3 regions of the Cupriavidus sp. 96C5-1 genome follow, and region 1 is predicted to be linked to each of the others. Evidence: predicted binding sites of a transcription regulator. Region 1 holds the regulator's gene; each other region holds the start of a gene.
What was found. Region 1 encodes FliA, which starts transcription of late flagellar genes. Its sites were predicted from a motif close to CTAAAGTTTNNNNNNNNNNNGCCGNTA; they were not measured.

Region 1 (4,199 bases):
GGCAATGCCGTTCGCGCCGGTAGCGTCAGCAGTTCATTAGAACTGACGCGCCCACCACGAATCCGCAACGTCCCCAAGCCCGACACGCCAGCCCCCCTGCAAGGGGTCGCTTTCTTTTGGTTACTTTTCTTTACGAGTAAAGAAAAGTGACACCTCCATGTGCCCATGAGCCCGACACCACTCCGCCTTTAGGCCCTGCAGACCTGAATCAGGTCCCTACAAACGCAAAAGGACCCTCCAGGCGCCAAGAAAGCATCCATCAGCCCCCCCCAAAAACCACTATCGAAAATTCACCGTCACCTGATTCGCCTGCCCCAGCAACACCGGCGTCAACGCCCCCCGCCCCGGCACCTGAAAAGCAAAAACAAACCCCTTCGTAGCATCGTCGCCGCGAAAGGCCTCGGTAAGCCCCTCCGCCCCTGCCAGCAGCACGCAGCGCTGCGCATTGCAGAGATAGGCCTGCAGTTCCCGCGGCGGCGACGGATTGAAGCTGTAGCGCCACCGCACCGTCGTGATCTCGCCTTGCGACTGTGGCAGGTAGCCAGTCGGCGCGATCGGCGTGGATACCGCACGCGCCCCTTTGCCATACAGCGCGGGGCCGCCCACGGAGGCGGTCCAGGAATGGAGCGCGGACACATCCGGCGCCGCCCACGCCTGGCAGCAGGCATAGGCCAGGACCGCTGCGGCGGCGCAATGGCGGCGCAAAGTCATAGCAGGCCGCGCAGCTGCGAGCGCAGGCGCGTGATGGCCTGGCTGCGGATCTGGCAGACCCGCGATTCCGTCACCTCCAGCACGGCGCCGATTTCACGCAGGTTGAGTTCCTGGTCATAGCACAGCGACAGCACCAGTTTCTCGCGCTCGGGCAGGCGTTCGATGGCGCGGATGAGTGCTTCGCGCATGCCGCTTTCCATCAGCACGGTGAGCGGATTGCCATCGTCGCTGACGCTCAGGTGCCGGTCGAGGAAATCCTCCTCGCCGGAGCGTTCGAAGTCCTCGTAGTGCAACAACTGGCAACCGTAGACCTCGTTGAGCAGTGTCTGGTACTCGTCGAGCGGCAGGTCCAGCTCCTGTGCCACCTCGGAGTCCAGTGGCGCGCGGCCCAGCGTCTGCTCCAGGCCGCGTATGGTGCGCTCGATGCGCCGCGTGAACTGCCGCAGGCTGCGCGATTGCCAGTCGTTGGCGCGTACCTCGTCGAGCATGGCGCCGCGGATGCGCTGGCTGGCGTAGGTCTCGAAGCGTGCACCATGGGTGTCTTCGTAGCGCTTGGCGGCGTCGAGCAGGCCGATCATGCCGGCCTGGATCAGGTCGTCGAGCTGGACGCTGGCGGGCAGCTTGGCCGCCAGTTGCAGAGCGATGCGACGCACCAGGGATGCATGCGCGGTCACGGTATCGGTCTGTTCGAGCTTTCCCTGAATCGTGTACATAATGGAATTCTCGTGAGTCCTGGCTTGGCTTGCCGGCCCCGGCGCTAGGCCAGGGCCGTGGCTGACGGCGCCGTCGGCGCCGTCAGGGTTGAACGGGAACCGGTGGCCAATGGCCAGGCCGCAATGCTCAATGCAATGCGGCGCAGCGCGGCGGTGGCGGGTGCGGCGGGAAAGGCCTCGACCACGCAGCGGCCCAGCGCGGCGCTGCGCCCGACCAGCGGGTCGGACGGCAGGCTGCCGGCGGGGCTCGCGTCGACGCCGAGATACTGGCTGGCGGTGCGCGCCAGGTTACCCAGCACGGCGCCGGCGGCGGACTCGCTGGCGGCGGCGTTGATCACCAGGTGGAAGCGGCGGCAGGCATACAGGTGGTTCATCCGCTTGATCGCGGCGTAAGCGGCCTTGATCGAGTCCGGCTCCGCGCGCAGCACCACGACAAGGTTGTGCGCCGTGCCGGCAAACTGCGACAGGCCACCGTCCGCCTCACTGCGGGCATCGCTCACCACGGTGCGAAAGGCGCTCAGCGCCTGCGGGTCGCCGCTGGCTTGCGGGCTGCCGGGCAGTACCGCGATAGCCCCGGCAGGGCGCTTGCCCAGCGCCGCTTCCAGCGTCAGCGCGCCACCCAGCACGGCGGCCAGGGTGCCCTCCGGGCTCGCGCCGGCCAGCCGGGTGGCGCGCGCGCCGAAGCGATCCTCATCGATGAGCAGCACGCGCTCGCCTTGCAAGGCAAGCGCGTTGGCCAGGCCCAGCGCTACCGTGGTGGCGCCGGCGCCGGCATCGCTCGCGACCACCGCGATGCGGCGCGTGGCGCGTGGCGCCAGCATGCGCCGCAGGCTCTCCGCCTGGTCGGAGGCGAGTAGATTCACGGCTTATTCCCCCTGCACCTGCGCCAGCGGCCGGAACGTGCGGCTATGGCTCATGCTCGCTTCGAGCAAGCCACCGGCGTCGTTGGCGCGAGCACTTTCCGGCTGGGTTTCCGGCGCGGCGGGCATGGTGGCGCGATGACCCCGGGCCGGATAGTTCTCCAGCACGTCGAGCAGGGCCAGCAGACGCCCCATGCCCTCCACCAGCACGGCTGCACCCGGCGTCTGGCGGGCCGGCGCACGGCCGGACAGACGCGCGAGGAAGGCCGCGGCCGTGCCCTCGGCTGCCAGTTCCAGCCGCAGCGCGGCCAGGCCCATCTGCAGCGCCAGCAGCCGGGCGCAAGCCTGGACCTCGGCCTGCGCGGACCCGGTGCCGCCGTCTTGCCGCTCTGCGCCCTGGCCAAGATGGTCCAGCGCATGGCGCAGCGTGCGCAGTTGCGCTTCGCCGGCCTCGGCCCAACGGGCCCAGCGGGCCAGCTGCGCGCCTTCGGCCGACAGCGCCGGATCGCACAGCAGGTAATTCACCGCGAGGGTCTGACCGTTCTCGCGATCGACCACGCGCGACACCAGCAAGCCTGCCTCGATGCCTGCCTCGGCAGCGCCGCGCGTGCCGCGGGCCTGACCCTCGAGCACCCGCACGGGGCCCTGGGCGATCCACTGCACGGCATCGCTGCCGCGGTAGTCGATATCCTCTACCGCGTGGAAGGTCAGCGTTTCGGCCAGCGCGTCGAGCTTGGCGGCCGCGCCGCCGCTGGCCACGCGCGTGGTCTTGCGGGCGGCGGCGAACCAGCGCTCGCCAGCTTGCTGCCAGCGCGCCAGCGCGGCGGCACCTGGCATGGCGTCCAGCACATGGACCACGGTACGGGCTGCGGCGATGGCAGCGCACAGGTTAGCGGCATCCGCCTCCCAGCCACCCTGGGCGGCTTGTAGCGAGGGGCCCACCCGGCCCGCCGGCGCGGCGGCAGCGGCCAGCGGCAGGCCGTCGCGATCCGCCAGCCACAAGGTGTGCTGCCAGGGGCGCGGGGCGCGGCGGCCCGCCGCCGGCGTGGCCACCGTGGCGCTCAGCGCCAGCACGAAACGATCGCAATGGCGGCCCAGGTCGCGGCACGCGGCCTCGCGCACCTGCTGCGCCATCAACCGCGGCGAAGGCGTGCTCTCGGCACGCTGCTGCCACAGGGTACGGGCCAGATCGAAGCCATAGCTGCCCGCGTTCAGCCGCTCGACGCAATCGCCCACCGCATTGGCGCTGTCGGTGAGCGAGCGCAGCATGCCATCGGCACCGCCGGAGCCCGCGCCACGGGCGGTGTCGCTGTCGTCCTGCGGCGGCATGGCGCGCCGCGCGGCTTCGGCGTCGGCAAAGACCGAGCCGCGGCGCGGCGTCTGGAAGGCGCGCTCCACCAGAGCCGCGCCGCTGGCGAGCTCGAGGTGCTCGGGCACGCGCTGGCCGGTGGAGGCGTAGTAAACCGGCAGGCGGTGCCGGATCACCACATCGAGCACGGAGCCCAGGTGCGTGGCTTCATCCAGCTTGCTGACAATGCATCCGTCGATACCGCCGTCCGGCGTGGCGTCATGACGATAGGCATGTACCACCTCATTGAGCGTGTCGCCATGGCTGGCGCCGTTGAGCAGGAGGATGCGCTGCACAGGCGCCTGCACGCCGGCCAGCATGGCGATCTGCTCGGACAGGTTGCGGTCGCGCTGGCTCATGCCGACGGTGTCGATGATCACCAGGTGCTTGTCGGTCAGCGCCGCCAGCGCGAAGCGCAGGTCGGCCGCATCCTTGACCGCGTGCACGGGCACGCCAAGGATGTCGCCGTAGATGCGGAGTTGTTCGTGCGCGCCGATACGGAAGGTGTCGGTGGTCAGCAAGGCCAGGCGTTCCGGGCCGTGCTTGAGCACGAAGCGCGCGGCCAGC
Region 2 (4,199 bases), on a different contig from region 1:
GACCTCGGGGAAGTTGACCGCGCCGATGGTGTCGCCCGTCCTGAGGAAGGCAATCAGCTTGGTTGCGACCTCGGTGCCGATATTCTCCTGCGCCTCTTCCGTGCTGCCGCCGATATGCGGTGTCAGGATGGCGTTGGGCACACCCTGCAGCGGGCTGGTAAAGCGGTCCGCGTTGGTCTTGGGTTCTTCGGGGAAGACGTCGATCGCCAGCCCGGCGATATGGTTCGCGTCGCACGCCGCGCGCAGCGCGTCGATATCCACCACCGTGCCGCGCGAGGCATTGATCAGGATCGCGCCGCGCCGGAACTGGCTGAGCACGTCGGCATCGATCATCTTCTTGGTCTGCGCGGTAGCCGGCACGTGCAGCGTCACGATATCCGCCTGCGATACCGCATCCACCAGCGAGCGCGCCGCGCGCGCCGAACCCAGGGACAGCCTGGCCTGCACATCGTAGTACACCACGCGCATGCCCATGGCCTCGGCCAGCACGCCAACCTGCGAGCCGATATTGCCGTAGCCGATGATGGCAATGGTCTTGCCGCGCGCCTCGAAGGATCCGGTCGCACCCTTTGCCCACTTGCCGGCATGCGCCATCGTGTTCTTCTCCGGAACCCGGCGCAGCAGCAGGATCGCCTCGGCGATCACCAGTTCCGCCACCGAGCGCGTATTCGAGAACGGCGCATTGAACACCGGCATGCCCGCACGGGCCGCGGCGTCCAGGTCTACCTGCGAGGTGCCGATGCAGAAGCAGCCGATGGCCACCAGGTGGCGGGCCGCCTCGATTTCGGCGGCGCCCAGGTGCGTGGCCGAGCGGATGCCGAGAATCTGGTGGCCCTGCGGCGCGTTGTGCAGTTCATCGCCGGCGAGCGCGCCGGTGCGGCGCTCCACGGTGACGTGGGCTTCCTTGAAGCGCTCGACGGCGGTGTCATGGATGTTTTCAAGCAGTAGAGCTGAGGTCATGGCGAGTCGGTGATGGCAACGATGGCAACGATGGCGCAATGGCGCGAAGAGGACAGCAATGCGCAGGCCGCAGCCGCGGTGACGCAGGGCCGATGACCCGGGCAAGCGTCATGAGGCCGCGCAAAGGCAGGCGCAACGCGAAAACAGACGCAGACATGGTAACGCAGGTGGCGCCTGGCGGCCGAACACCCACATTGCTGCCAATGGCAAATTCATCTCGTCATTTGCGTGCTGTAGCGCACGAAGGCGCAAGCATCGCATCGCACGGATGCATTCAGGGAACCCCCGGGACGGAAATCGCCCTGCTTCTGGACTTGTTTGGAACCAGGTTCTAACTAATAGAACGAAATGGCGTAGTGAGCAAGCTGCTGGAGACGATCCCGATCAGCGCGATCGGGCCGCGGCGGGCGTGGAGAATGGCCAATCACGGGCGCTCCGGACGCCGCCTGGGTGTCGCGGCATTCCATCCGCGGGGCTAAAGCTTTGCGAAAAATGGCCGTCAATCCAGGATGCTGGAAGCGCCGCGTGACTGCGGGGATGCAGTGCGGGGCAGAGCCGACCAGGCACCGCCAGGGAGGTTGCCGGCTTCCGGCTGTCGTCAGATCTTGATCTTGACTGCATCCTTATCTCGACGCCTTACACCAACCGTCTGACTCAACTTAAAGGACCCCCATGGATGCTTCGATCGTCAGCGCCGCGAGCAATGCTGGTACCAATCAGGTACCCGTGATGATGCTGCGCAAGTCGCTTGACCTGCAGGCACAGAATGTAGCCGCCCTGCTGGGCTCGATGCCGCAAGCCAGCGTCCCCGCCAGCAATCCTCCCCACCTTGGCCAGAACATCGACGTCACGGCCTGATAGTGTTCGCCGCGCCGGCACGATCGCCGGCGCGGCGAACTCCAACTGCACCGTGGTGCCTTCGAGCTTCAGCCGATCGCAATAGGCAGCGGGCACCCGGGGCGCGGCTCAGCCCGACAAGGCTGGCACGGGAGCGGGTGCGCTGGCCTGCGGCCCGGTGTCGTCCGCGGACGGGTCGCAGGCTGCCGCGATAGCCACGCCGGTCGCCCGTGCGCGCACCGCGTGCAAGCGACCGGGCTGGGTTCTCTCCGCATGGCTGCCCATGACTTCGATGCGCAGCAACACGATCGGAATGGCCGCCAAGGCGCGCTCCAGCGCCGCCAGGAGCTGCGGCGCTCTCCTCTGCTGCATCCGGAGCTCGAAGCTGAGCATGCACTTGCACGGCGGCACGCCTAGGGGCATTTGCTGCTCATTGACCGGGTACTGGCCGCAGTCGCTGGTGGCGCAACGCATGGCTTGGCGCGCGTCGGCCAGGTCCTCGAGCCGGATGATGACGCTAAGGCGATACAGACGCCAGCGCTGGAACGGTCCCTGGTTGACTGTTTTCATCAGTTTGCGCGAGAAACCTCGGCCTTCAGGCCGGGGAGGGATAGCGCGCGACGCGAAGCGTCGCCCCTGTGCCCGCTCTCCTTGTGGAATGCGCTACGAATGAGTAACCGTATCCGTCACCGCGCAAGCACTGCAGCGTCAGAACACCAGCCACTGGCAAGGCAATCAGAGCGATGGCCGTCGGCCGGTGGATAGTTGCAGTTCCACCGTTGCCGCCGCCAGGTCGGCCTGGGCCTGGAGATAGTCCAGGTAGGTTCCGTCCGCCGTGCGTTGCGCGTCGAGCAATTCCAGCAGCGAAGCCGAGCCATGGCGGTACGACTGGCGCATGCCGTCGAGCACGCGGTCCGCGTCGGCGATCACCGAGTCGCGATAGCGCTGCAGGTTGTCCCGTGCGGCCTCGAACCTGGTAAGCGCGTTGCGCACGTCGACCTCCGTCTTCAGCTCAGCCTCGCGCAGTCCCAGCATCGCCTGCGTGACCAGCGCATCGGCCTGGATCAGCTCGCCGCGCTGTAGCCGCGACAGCGGTAGCGGAATCGACACCGAGACGCTGAGCATGCGCGAGCGCGGCGAACCGTCGCCCAGTGGCTGGCCCTCGTCGTCGACGCCGCCGCGCACGCCCGGAGTCAAGGTCAGCCCCAGCCCGAGGGTGGGATCGACCCAGCGGTTGGCGCGGGCGAGCTCGGCGTTGTCGCGCGCATTGTCCAGCATGGCGCGGGCGATCAGGACGTCGTCGCGCTGCTCCATTGCCTGGGCGATCAGTGCGCCGGCGTCGGTGCCGGGCGCGAAGGGCTGGAAGTCGCAGGCCAGCGGTGCGCGGCCGAACACCTCGGTGATCCGGGTGCCGATCTGGACCGACAGATTCTGCATGGCGGCCTGCGCGGCGGCGCGGGCGGATTTGACCTCGGCGGTGAAGCGGTCGCGTTCCACGCGCGACTGCGACAGCTCCAGCCCGCCGATATCGCCCGCCTTGCGGCGGATCTCGTTGGCGCGTACCACGTTGCCGAGCGCGGCCAGCGTGGATTCCTGCCGTAGCAGGGCCTCGCGGCTGCGGCAGGCTTCGACGAACGCCGCTGCGGATTCCCCATACAGCGTGTGCTTGAAGCCCATCAGGTTCGCTTCAGTCAGTTTCAGGTTGCTTTTCGCTGCCTGGATGCGCTTGCCGCGCTTGCCGCCCAGCTCGATGGGGATCGACACGCCGAGCTCGTGGGTGCGCGGCGGCCTGGGCGAGACCGCGCGGCTCAGTTCGATGTTTCCGCGGCCATAGCTGATCTCCGGGTCGGGGCGCACGCCGGCGATCGAGATCTCGGCCTCGGCGCTGCGGATGGTTTCCTGTTGCGCGGACAAGCCGATATTCTGGCGTTCGACAATGTCGAGATAGCTGGCAAAGCGTACTGGCGTGCTGGACTGGGCGGCGGCCATGGCGTTGCCCGCGATACCGTCCGGCGCGTTGCCGGCGGCCCTGCTTGCGGGGGCGGCCAAGGCCGGAGGGGCTTCCTGCGCCCAGGCGGCCGACGCCGCCAGTGCCAAGGTAGCGAACAGGGCGTGGCGCAGCTTGGGTGTCGTGTGCTTGGTGTTAGTCGTGCATTGCATTGGGTTCTCCTCAGGCCTCGCCCGCGGCATGGGTCGCCGGTGCATCGCCTTCGGTATCGATATCGGATTTCCCGGTGCGCAGCGCCGTGCGTTCGACGCGGGCTTCCACCAGGTAGTAGAGGGCGGGCAGCAGCAATAGCGTCAGCAAGGTGGCGGTGAAGAGTCCGCCCACCACCACGGTGGCCAGCGGGCGCTGCACATCGCTGCCCAGGCCAACGGCCAGCATGGCCGGGGTGAGGCCG
Region 3 (4,199 bases), on a different contig from region 1:
CGGCGTCACCTGGAACCGTGAGACCTCGCCCACCAGCCCAGCGGCCTGCTGCTGCAGGCTCTCGGCGGCAGCGGCAGCCTCTTCCACCAGCGCGGCATTCTGCTGCGTCACGCTTTCCATCTGGCTGATGGCGCGGTTGACCTGCTCGATGCCCAACGACTGCTCTTCACTCGCGGCGGCGATCTCGCCCATGATGTCGGTCACGCGCTTTACCGCGCCGACGATATCGTCCATGGTGCGGCCGGCGTCTTCCACCTGCTTGGCGCCATGCGCCACCTGCCCCACCGAACCATGGATCAGCTGGCCGATTTCCTTCGCAGCCGAGGCGGAGCGCTGCGCCAGGCTGCGCACTTCGGCCGCCACCACGCTGAAGCCGCGGCCCTGCTCACCGGCGCGGGCCGCTTCCACGGCCGCATTGAGCGCCAGGATATTGGTCTGGAAGGCAATCCCTTCGATCACCCCGACGATCTCGGCCACCTTGGCCGACGACTGCGAAATATGCTGCATGGTCTCGACCACGCTGCGCACGGCGCGGCCGCCCTCGGTAGCCACGCCGGAAGCGCTGGCCGCCAGTTCGTTGGCATGGCGCGCATTGGCGGCGTTCTGCCGGACCGTGGAAGTCAGTTGCTCCATCGAAGCCGCGGTCTGCTCAAGCGAAGCGGCCTGCTCTTCGGTGCGTTGGGAAAGATCGGTATTGCCGCTGGCGATTTCACGGGTGGCGCCGTCAATCGAGCGCGACGCGCCCTGGATACCATGCACCAGCGCAGCCAGCTGGCCAAAAGCACGCTCCAGCGCACCCAGCATGCTGCCCATCTCGTCGTCGCTGCGCGCCTCGATGGCATAAGTCAGGTTGCCTTGCGCCAGTGCCTGTGCCGCTTCCAGCGCATGGCGCGCGGGACGCGTGATCGAGCGCGTAATGCCGATGCCGAGGGCAGCGGCCAGGGCCACTGCCACCACGGCCAGGCCCAGCAGCAGGTTGCGGGCCATCTCATAACTGGCATTCGCCTCTTGCACCGCGGCCAGGGCCACCTTGCGCCCGGTCTCGGCCAACTCGCCGAGCTTGTCGAAATAAGGTGCCTGGGCCGCCGACAAGGTGGACACCAGCGCGCTGCGGGCGCCGTCGAACTCGTTGCCCTGCAACTGCCGCAGCACCATGTCGAGCTGACCGTTATAGCCCTGGCGCGCCTCGGCCAGGCGGCGATAGGTTTCCTGGACTTCCGGCTTGGCCGAGGTGGAAAGCCACTTGCCCAGTTCGTCCAGCGTGGCGCCCATATCCTGGCGCAGCGCGAGAATCTGCTCGGCATTGCGCCTTACCGCAACGGGATCCTCATTCAGGGTGGCATCGCGCACCAGGATGCCGATCGACAACGCGTCCTGCTTGACGCGTTCGATGTCCAGCACCTTGAACAGCCGCCCTTGCACCGTGATGCGCATCGATTCGTTCATGGTGCGCAGGGACGTCATGCCCAACACGGCAACGGCAACGAGCAGCAATGCCACTACCGCAAACGCCATCGTCAGGCGCGCCCCAATGCCAAAGTTTCGCAACCAACGCATGTTTTCCGGCTCCTTTTGCTTTCATCGCGAGCGCTTTTTTCCCGCTCCGGACACACTTCCGGCTCGACACCGCACCGCGGGCTTAACGGCAGCAAGGGGGCAAGCTTGAGGAATGCGCGGCGATTTCGCCAAATAAAAGGGAAAATGCGAAAAAGAAAGGAGATATAGGGGCAAAAAGCCCGGCAATTCGAGGGATTGACGAAGCGCGACCTGTCGTCTAATGACACTCAGGCACTCCGAAGTGCCGTCATCGGCGCTTGTCGCCGGAGGCGCACAAACAAAACAAGTGGCGCAAAAAAAAGAAGCCCACGCGCGGGGTGCTCGTAGGCTTTCCAGGACTGCGAAGAGCCGAAAGGCTCCATAGCGAATATAAACCGCGCTTACATGAGGTGTAAATCCAATTTCTATCAGGGATATCTCTGATAGAAAAAATGCCGAAAATGCCACGCAAGTGACGAATGTTCGACATGGAAGGCACCTCGCCAAAAGGCCAGGGCCACCTTGCTGCCTGCAAACCCGTGCCGCACGGGGACGCAGGCGCTGGTGGCGTTGGGACTTGCGGCGCAATGGCACATCCCTTGTGGATGAACATTGTGACGCAAGTGCATTATTAGAGTAAAGCCTCTAATTCCGGCATGCCGCCCAACCATCCAGATTTGTAAAATTTTGTTACCCTCGCCCCTGAAGTATTCCCCTTCTCTTCTGGCGGCACCCACCGCCAACGTTTGCGGGGCAGCATCGGATCCGCCGGTCCGGCCCACGCCGCGGCCGGTCGCGCCCCGGGCAGCCAGTCACAGCGCCAGCACCGAGAGCGGATGTTTCATTTCCCGCCCCGCCCAGGCCACGCCGCAGCCCGCGCCCAGCAGTGCTGTACCTACCCAATTGCCCGGGTCCGGTCACCGGACCCTCGCCAGCCGCCAGAACCCGCGCGGGCTCTTCCGGAGACGTTGTGAAGAAGAAGGAAAGCAGGATCGATCGACCAAGCAGGAGGCTGCAGCATCTACAACTGTCTACCCACATTGCCAGCCGCAATCCGGTCGTGGTGCACCTGGCCAGCGGCATCCGCCTGCACGGGGTGATCGTGGCCTCGGACAGCTATATGGTGCTGCTGGCGGAAACGCCGCAGGACCCGCTACCGCAAGTCATCTACAAGCACGCCATCGCCGTGATCACGCCTGCCCATGCGCCCGAGGCCATCGCGTCGGTGCCCGGCGCGGAGAGCTCGCCGGATTTCGTCAGCTTATATACCCCGCGCACGCGCAAGCGCCGCTAGGCCATGCCGCGGCTGGCAGGCTGCCAAGCCGGCCGCGGCCATCTCCATCGCAATTCCTATCTGCAGCCCGGTATCGGTTCATCGCAAAGATCACTCTAAATCTTTCCCGGCCCCAACCGATAACCCAAACAACGGTGGCACTTCTCGCCCTGCTTTACCAGGCAGCCAGCGTTGCGGCAACAGCCGGATTGAACTACCTACTGTGATAAAAATAGGAGTTGTACCATGTCGATGACCATCAATACCAATACGCTGTCCCTGATGACTCAGAACAACCTGAGCTCGTCGCAATCGTCGCTGAACACGGCGATCCAGCGCCTGTCCTCGGGCCTGCGTATCAACAGCGCCAAGGATGACGCTGCCGGCCAGGCCATTGCCAACCGCTTCACCGCCAACATCAACGGCCTGACGCAAGCCCAGCGCAATGCCAACGACGGCATCTCGCTGGCGCAGACCACCGAAGGCGCGCTGAACGAAGTCAACAACAACCTGCAGGCCATCCGTACCCTGGCCGTGCAAGCCGCAACGGGCAGCAACTCGGCAAGCGACCTGAAATCGATCCAGGACGAAATCACCCAGCGCCTGGCTGAAATCGACCGTACCTCGCAACAGACCGACTTCAACGGCGTCAAGGTGCTGTCCTCCAGCGCAACCCCGCTGAACGTGCAGGTTGGCGCGCAAGACGGCCAGACCATCTCGATCGGCCTGCAGGAAATCAGCTCGAAGACCCTGGGCATGACCGGCTTCACGGTCGCCAAGAACGCCCTGAGCACCAGCTCCGCCATCACCACGGTGGCCGCTTCCACCGGCGCCGCACCGGTTGCCGTCAACCTGACCTCGGCCGCCAACGCGCTGTCCGCCGTCGTCGGCTCGACCGTCAGCACCAGCTCCCTGACGCTGAACAACGTGCTGGATACCGCCGGCAACGCCACCAGCAACTACGTGGTCAAGTACGGCAACGACAACTACGCCGCTTCGGTCGACGCCGCCACCGGCAACGTCACCCTGAACAAGGTGCAAGTGAAGATCGGCGATGCCGCCAACGGCAACACCGGCAACACCGTGGCTGGCCAGCTGGTCAAGGTCGGTGCCGACACCAGCGGCGCCGCGGTCGCTTTCATCACCCAAGGCGGCAACAACTACGCGCTGTCCGCCGGTACGCAGGCTGGCGCCCAGGCCAACGGCGGCGCGGCGACCACGTCGGTCACGGACGCCACCCAAATCGAGCTGAGCACCGCCGGCACTACCACCGCAACGGCCCAGTTCACCGGCTCGGGCAGCACCAACCCGCTGGCCCTGATCGACAAGGCGCTGGCCACGGTCGACAAGCTGCGCAGCTCGCTGGGTGCGGTTCAGAACCGCTTCAACT

Region 2: the regulator FliA is predicted to act here: its motif matches at 1,436-1,462, upstream of AC3FOF_RS25440 (YjfB family protein).
Region 3: the regulator FliA is predicted to act here: its motif matches at 2,926-2,952, upstream of AC3FOF_RS10485 (FliC/FljB family flagellin).

The regions. Positions count from the first base shown of each region.
Region 1 covers NZ_JBYOJU010000082.1:15,771-19,969, reverse strand. The annotation lists gene AC3FOF_RS43360 (flagellar protein FlhE) at 280-711, opposite strand; gene AC3FOF_RS43355 (RNA polymerase sigma factor FliA) at 708-1,424, opposite strand; gene AC3FOF_RS43350 (MinD/ParA family ATP-binding protein) at 1,469-2,287, opposite strand; gene flhF (flagellar biosynthesis GTPase FlhF) at 2,291-4,199, opposite strand, start outside.
Region 2 covers NZ_JBYOJU010000026.1:71,705-75,903, reverse strand. The annotation lists gene serA (phosphoglycerate dehydrogenase) at 1-960, opposite strand, end outside; gene AC3FOF_RS25440 (YjfB family protein) at 1,633-1,818, shown strand; gene AC3FOF_RS25435 (hypothetical protein) at 1,927-2,367, opposite strand; gene AC3FOF_RS25430 (TolC family protein) at 2,533-3,957, opposite strand; gene AC3FOF_RS25425 (efflux RND transporter permease subunit) at 3,968-4,199, opposite strand, start outside.
Region 3 covers NZ_JBYOJU010000006.1:170,093-174,291, reverse strand. The annotation lists gene AC3FOF_RS10495 (methyl-accepting chemotaxis protein) at 1-1,557, opposite strand, end outside; gene AC3FOF_RS10490 (RNA chaperone Hfq) at 2,507-2,830, shown strand; gene AC3FOF_RS10485 (FliC/FljB family flagellin) at 3,056-4,199, shown strand, end outside.